Regions from separate parts of the Miniphocaeibacter halophilus genome, predicted to be linked through region 2. Evidence: riboswitches for the same ligand, from Rfam matches in the RefSeq annotation. Region 2 holds a riboswitch; the other holds the start of a gene.
The links. Region 2 has a riboswitch for FMN ahead of ribD (bifunctional diaminohydroxyphosphoribosylaminopyrimidine deaminase/5-amino-6-(5-phosphoribosylamino)uracil reductase RibD). Riboswitches for the same ligand answer to the same signal wherever they lie in the genome.
Positions count from the first base shown of each region.

Region 1: it holds a riboswitch for FMN, as region 2 does, so the genes downstream of both, JFY71_RS11335 (ECF transporter S component) here and ribD (bifunctional diaminohydroxyphosphoribosylaminopyrimidine deaminase/5-amino-6-(5-phosphoribosylamino)uracil reductase RibD) in region 2, are expected to answer to the same signal.

Region 1 is NZ_CP066744.1:2,265,691-2,269,107, forward strand. Features, by position in the region: gene rimI (ribosomal protein S18-alanine N-acetyltransferase) at 1-154, opposite strand, end outside; gene tsaB (tRNA (adenosine(37)-N6)-threonylcarbamoyltransferase complex dimerization subunit type 1 TsaB) at 147-845, opposite strand; gene tsaE (tRNA (adenosine(37)-N6)-threonylcarbamoyltransferase complex ATPase subunit type 1 TsaE) at 847-1,299, opposite strand; gene JFY71_RS11335 (ECF transporter S component) at 1,459-2,052, opposite strand; FMN riboswitch at 2,135-2,249, opposite strand; gene JFY71_RS11340 (M18 family aminopeptidase) at 2,385-3,417, shown strand, end outside.
Region 2 is NZ_CP066744.1:81,403-84,819, forward strand. Features, by position in the region: gene JFY71_RS00415 (riboflavin synthase) at 1-314, opposite strand, end outside; gene ribD (bifunctional diaminohydroxyphosphoribosylaminopyrimidine deaminase/5-amino-6-(5-phosphoribosylamino)uracil reductase RibD) at 314-1,402, opposite strand; FMN riboswitch at 1,604-1,718, opposite strand; gene JFY71_RS00425 (galactokinase) at 1,792-3,066, opposite strand; gene JFY71_RS00430 (UDP-glucose--hexose-1-phosphate uridylyltransferase) at 3,088-3,417, opposite strand, start outside.

The sequences.
Region 1 (3,417 bases), 210 kb from region 2:
AGTCATTGTTTTTTTCCACTACAAAATAATGGGCATATTCATTATTTAAGGCACTTTTAAAACTTTCATATGACCAAGGATTTTTAAAAATCTTTCTTTCTAATTCTGAAATTAAATCTATATCAGAATAAATCATCTTTCTAATTTTAAACATTTTTAATCTTCATCTCCAAGTCCCTTTGTGCTTGTGATTTTCTTATATATTCCGGTTTTAAAGTTAAATAACTTTCTTCTAAAACCCCATTCTTTTCCTTGTTAGCTAAAAAACATAAACTTCTGCCAATACAACTATTTAAAGATGCAGGTGCTATTGAAAATTTATTATTTTCCTTTATTTCCATTTCAAAGTCAGAATTAATATCGCCAACAAAAATAATTTCATCATATTTTTCATTTAATTTATTCATAAGTTCATCAAAATAAATTAAATTATCATCTTCTATATTAATTATTTCATTATTACTGTATTTATAAACACCATAATATACCCTTCCTCCTCTAGCATCTAAAATTGGAACTATTATTTTATCACTTATAATTTGAGAAGCTAGGGCCTTTAAGGTTGAAATACCTATTATGTCCTTATTGAAAATTTGAGCAAAAGTCTTTCCTACAGTCATTCCAATTCTAAGTCCTGTAAAAGAACCTGGCCCTTTCCCAACAACATATAGGTCTATATCTTCTATTTTTATATTTAAATTTTTTAATAAATCTTTAATCATAGGTACTAATGTTTCACTATGTGTTAATTCTTGATTTATATTATAATCTCCAATTATAATTCCATCTTCCATAACTGAACAGCTTGAAATCATAGTTGAAGTGTCAATACTTAATATTTTCATTTTACTTCAATCTTTCTATTAGTTCTTTTTCTTTATTATTTTTACCTTCAATAACAAATTCTCTTTCTGTTTCTCCTAGTTTGTTTATAGAAATTTCTATATAGTCTCTTGGTAAATAATTTAAGGCTCTTTCTGCCCACTCTACTATTGTTACCCCACTAGGATAATAATAATTATCTATATCTATAGTTTCCACTTCCGATTCATCTTCTAATCTGTATAAATCTAAATGATTTAGTTCTATATTACCATAGTAAGTATTAACTAGGGAAAAAGTAGGACTTGTTACATTATCCTTTATATTTAATGAATCTGCTATCATTTTTGTAAAAGTAGTTTTACCTGCTCCCATTTCTCCTTTTAAGGAAATTACATATCCTTTTTTTAAGGCTTTAGATATTTTTTTAGCAAACTCATTTGTTTCTTTTTCATTTTTTGAAATGTATTTATACATAATCCACCTCATTATACTAGTATAAAACTTATAGCTAAATCAAGCAATCCTTATATTGAATATTATTAATTAAAAAAGAATCGTATTGCTACGATTCTAAAAGTATATTTCATAATTCTTTTTTTGGCAATATTAAATTATTAAGGTTTAAACTTAATTTTAACTGCCATAACTTTTACCTAATCTAGGTAATAAAGGTTTATACAATATTCCTAAAATCATAGCGTTTAAAGCACCTTTAATTATATTAAAAGGTACAATTGAAAATAAGATAAAAGTTGGCACATTACTAACTAACGGATTAATTTTCTCCATTGAAGGCGCAAAGGTCTCCATTGGTAATCCATATAGTGGAAATATTACATAGTAGTTACTTAAGGTTGCTAATGCACTCATTAAAATAATTCCTATTGTTAGTGAAAAAATCGCATTTTTAAATGTTTTCTTTCTTTTGTATATTAATGATGCCGTAACAACTAGGGAAGATGAAACTATTAAATTCGATAATTCACCAAATCCTGCTGTTAAAGTTCCTTGTGTTAAAAATTTTAATAAAAGTTTAACAACAATTACTATAAATCCCCATAAAGGACCAAATGTAAATCCTGCAATAATTGCCGGCACCTCTGAAACATCTATTTTCATAAATGGTGGTGCAAAAGGCAAAGGAAAATCAAACAACATTAATATTGAAGCTATGGCTCCAAGTAGTGCTACTTTTATCATTATAGATAAATTATTATTTTTTCTCATTATATCCTCCTAAATATTTAGGACATAAAAAATGCCCCTTTAATACTTCCGGGCATTTGGATATACAAATTAGCATTTATTCAGCTTTCTTCTTTCATCCAGACTATACTGTCGGTATTGGAATTTCACCAATTCAACCCTTACGGCTCGCGGACTTTACCGCCGGTGAGGAATTTAACCTCGCCCTGAAGATAATTTAATTATAGCACTATACTGTATCTTCTTCAAGTCCACTAAATTATACCTGCCTTTTAACTTCTTATATTTATATTTAAATAAAAAATTTCATTAATGTTATAATAAATACGATTAAAAAATTAATGAGGTGTTATATGGAAAATATAGAAATTGTAAAAAGACTTATGAACTTTATTGATAATAGTCCATCAGTTTTTCATGTAGTGGATAATTTTGAAAAATCTCTTATGGAGAAAGGTTATACAAAACTTTCTAGAAATAAAAAATGGAACTTAAAAAGAAACGGAAAATATTTTGTTTCAAATAATAACAGTGCAATTATAGCTTTTCAAATGGGAAATAACTTAAAGGACAATTATTTTAGAATAATTGGTTCCCATAGTGATTCACCAACTTTCAGAGTTAAACCTTCTCCTGAAATATTTGAAAAAAACCATTTTGTAAAACTCAATACAGAAGTTTATGGTGGTCCTATATTAAGCACTTGGTTTGACAGACCCTTATCTTTAGCAGGTAGAGTTGTATTAAAATCAAAGGATATTTTTAGTCCAACTATAAGAAATATTAATATAGACAAAAATCTTCTTATTATACCAAACCTAGCTATTCACATGAATCGTGAAATAAACAACGGTTATAAATATAATAAGCAAAAAGATACTTTACCAATTATTGGATTAATAAACGAAGAACTCGAAAAAGAAAACTACCTTTTAAATATTATTTCAAAAGAAATAAATGAGGATATAAATAATATATTAGATTTTGATCTTTTCCTATATGATAGACAAAAGGGTGAATTTCTTGGTAATAATAAGGAATTCTTTACAATTGGAAAAATCGATAATCTTGGAATGGCCCACGCTAGTATGGAGGCCTTATTAAATTCAGAAGATTCGGAGTTTACAAAACTTGTACTGGTTTCTGATAACGAAGAAGTAGGTTCCCAAACAAAACAAGGTGCAGGCTCCCCTTTTTTAAGAGATACTTTAAAAAGAATTATTACTACAAGTGGTGGTAGTTTTGAAGATTTTGAAATTGCATTAGATAAATCATTTTTAATTTCTGCCGACCAAGCTCACTCAGTACATCCTAATTATATTGAGAAAAACGACCCTACAAATTCACCCTTAATTAACAAAGGTCCGGTTATAAAGGTGTCCGCAA
Region 2 (3,417 bases):
ACTCCGTCAATGTGTCCTGTTACTATATGGCCTCCAAAACGGCCGTTAGCTGTCATTGCCCTTTCTAAATTTACTAAATCTCCTACTTTGGAATTTTTTAAGGAAGTTTTTTCTAGAGTTTCTCTCATAGAATCAACTAAAAATCCATCTTGAGTAAATTCTGTAACAGTTAAGCAAATTCCATTAACAGCAATACTGTCTCCTATTGAAATATTGGACATAATTTTATCTGCTTTTATTCTTAAACTTAAAGAATTTCCCTTACGGCTAATACTGTCAATTTCTCCTACTTCTTCAATAATTCCTGTAAACATTAAAATAAAACCTCACTTTCTAATAGAATATCCGAGCCAAAATATTTAACTGTTGGTGGAGACAACTTTATTGAATTAATTGGATCACTGACGCCGTCTCCTCTAATTGGTGAAATACCATGTAAGCCACCAAATAATTTGGGAGCAATATAAACCTGAAGGGATTTCACAATTCCCCCTTCTAAAGCCGACCAATTTAAAGTTCCTCCTCCTTCAAGTAAAATACTATCTATTTTCATTTCTCCCAGTTTTTTCATTAGTTGAGAAAGATTAATATGACCATCTTTCATATCTGTTACAAGAATTTCACAACCAAGGTTAATATATTCCCTTTGTTTCTTAAGGTCTCTATTACAGGTGGCAATAATTGTTCTTACCTTCCTTGCTGTCCTTACTATTTTTGAATCTAGTGAAAGAATTAAATTAGTATCACATATAATTCTTATTGGATTATAGAAACCCTCAAGTCTACAAGTCAGCATTGGATCGTCATTAACAACTGTATTAATACCAACCATAATGCCGGCATATTCCCCTCTGGTTTTGTGGACGTTTTCCCTTGCCTCATCGCCTGTAATCCACTTTGATTTATTGGTTTTTGTTGCAATTTTTCCATCCATAGTCATTGCATATTTCATAGTTACATAGGGAGTTTTAGTTTTAATATAATGAGAAAATATTTTTATTAATTCCTTGCACTCCTCTTCTAAAAATCCTACTTTTACATTTATTCCTTTAGCTTTAAGAATTCCAACTCCCTTTCCGGCAACAATTGGGTTTGGATCCAATGTTCCAACTACAACTTCTGAAATTCCACTTTTTATTATTGCTTCTGTACAAGGTGAATTTGTTCCTTGATGACAACAAGGCTCTAAGGTTACATACATTGTTGAACCACATAAGGATTTTTTAGAGGAATTTATTGCATTAACCTCTGCATGAGCCCTACCATACTCTTCATGGTATCCCCTTCCAATAACCTCCCCATCTTTTACAATTACTGCTCCTACTAATGGATTTGGATTTACTTTACCCCTACCTTTTTCTGCTAGTTCAATTGCCAAAGCCATAAACTTTTTTTCGTCCATTTCTCCTCCAATAATGTTTAAAATAAATTTATTACAACAAAAAACCCTGAACAAAATTGTTCAGGGCAAAATTTTAAAATAATTATTCTTGTTTTATTTTAGATTTATGTTTATATAATTATAAATCTATTTATTTTTATACCTAGAAAAAAATAAAGCTCTGAAATGAAACCATTTCAGAGCAAATCAACAATATATTACTATTATCTTCTCTCATCCAGACTTTACTGTCGGCTTTGGAATTTCACCAAATCATACCTTTCGGTGCGTGGGCTTTACCACCGGTAGGGATTTTCACCCTGCCCTGAAGATATATTCAATTAAATACATTGTAATTGTATATTCTTTATTTGTCAAATAATTAAAATCAACTTAAAATCTAACTTAGATTATAAAACCTTAGTAGCGCCATCTTCTCTGATTTTTAAAACATAGCAAGAACCTTTGCCAAAAACTTTCTCAATACTTTCTTTATATTCATTCACAAATTCATTATTGACAAAAATTTGTATTGTTCCTGCAAATCCACCACCATGAACTCTACAAACACCGTTAGTTCCTAATATTTTTTCAGATAATGCCAGTCCAACCGCAACTTCTTGTGATTTTATACTTCCACCTTTATATATATTTTGAAGATATTTAAAAGAGCTATCACCTGAATTTGATACAAGTTTTTCAATTTCTTCAAGATTATAATTTTCCAATGCAGCTACCATTTCTCCTACTCGTCTGTTTTCATTGAAGAAATGAATTGCTCTTAAAGTTGCCCTATCTCCACATTTTTCTAAAACAGTAGTAATATTTTTGAAAAACTCCTCTTCATTAACCATTCGTAAATAATCTTGATTAAATACATTTGCAACCTTTTTCATTTCACCGGAAATCATAGTGTATTCATTTGAAAGATCAGCATGGGAACCCTTAGTGTCAACAATACAAATACTTAAATTCAATTTTGAAAAATCTACATCTAGGTGTTCAACTAATGGATTATTAATATCCTTAAAATCTATAGTAATTAAATTTCCTATAGAACAAGCGCACTGATCCATTAACCCACTTGCCTTTCCAAAATATACAGTTTCAGCATACTGACCTACTTTTGCAATTTCAACAGGTGGAATAGTCATATTATTATACAAGCCTGACAGTATTGCTCCTATCATTACTTCAAAAGCTGCTGAAGATGACAAACCGGAACCTATTAATACATCACTGGTAAAATAGCCTTTAAATCCTCCGATTTTATATCCTAGGTCCTTTAATCTACTAGTAACCCCTCTGATTAAAGATTCTGAGGTCTCCTCTTCATTCTCCTTTTTATCTAAATCATCAATTCTTATTTCCTCAATAACTTGTTCATCACTTACAATATTAATATTTTCACTTTTACTAACTACTGCAATCATATCTAAATTTATTGCTGCTGCAACAACACGACCTAATTGATGATCTGTATGATTTCCCAGTACTTCTGTCCTTCCTGGAACACTGTATATTTCAACTTCTTCATTTCCATATAAGGACTCAAATTTTTCTAAAGCACCAATATATCTTTCCTTTTGCTCTTTGATTTTTTCTTCATCCTTATATAGTTTTAAAAAATCATTATTTAGTTTGTCATTTCTTATTAAATTTATAACTTCTTTTACTTTAAGCATATATTTCCTCTTCTCTTCTATTTAAATAGATTCTACAAATTCAATAAAAGCTTTACTTCCTGTTTCATCTAATTTGAAAACACCACAGTCATCTAAGGCTTTAACGAAAATTTTCGCTGTTTCTTCCTCAATAAATTCCTTTACATTGTTTTCATTAAAGTCCTTATTTTTCAAATCTTTATACCAGTCATAATGTTTTTCTAAAGATTCATGTTTATTTATATCTTCTTGCCCAAGTAAGCATTTACCTAATAACTCCAATTCGGTTTTTAAACGAGCCGGTAAAATAGCCAGTCCCATAACTTCAATTAAACCAATGTTCTCCTTCTTAATATGATGTAAGCTTTCATG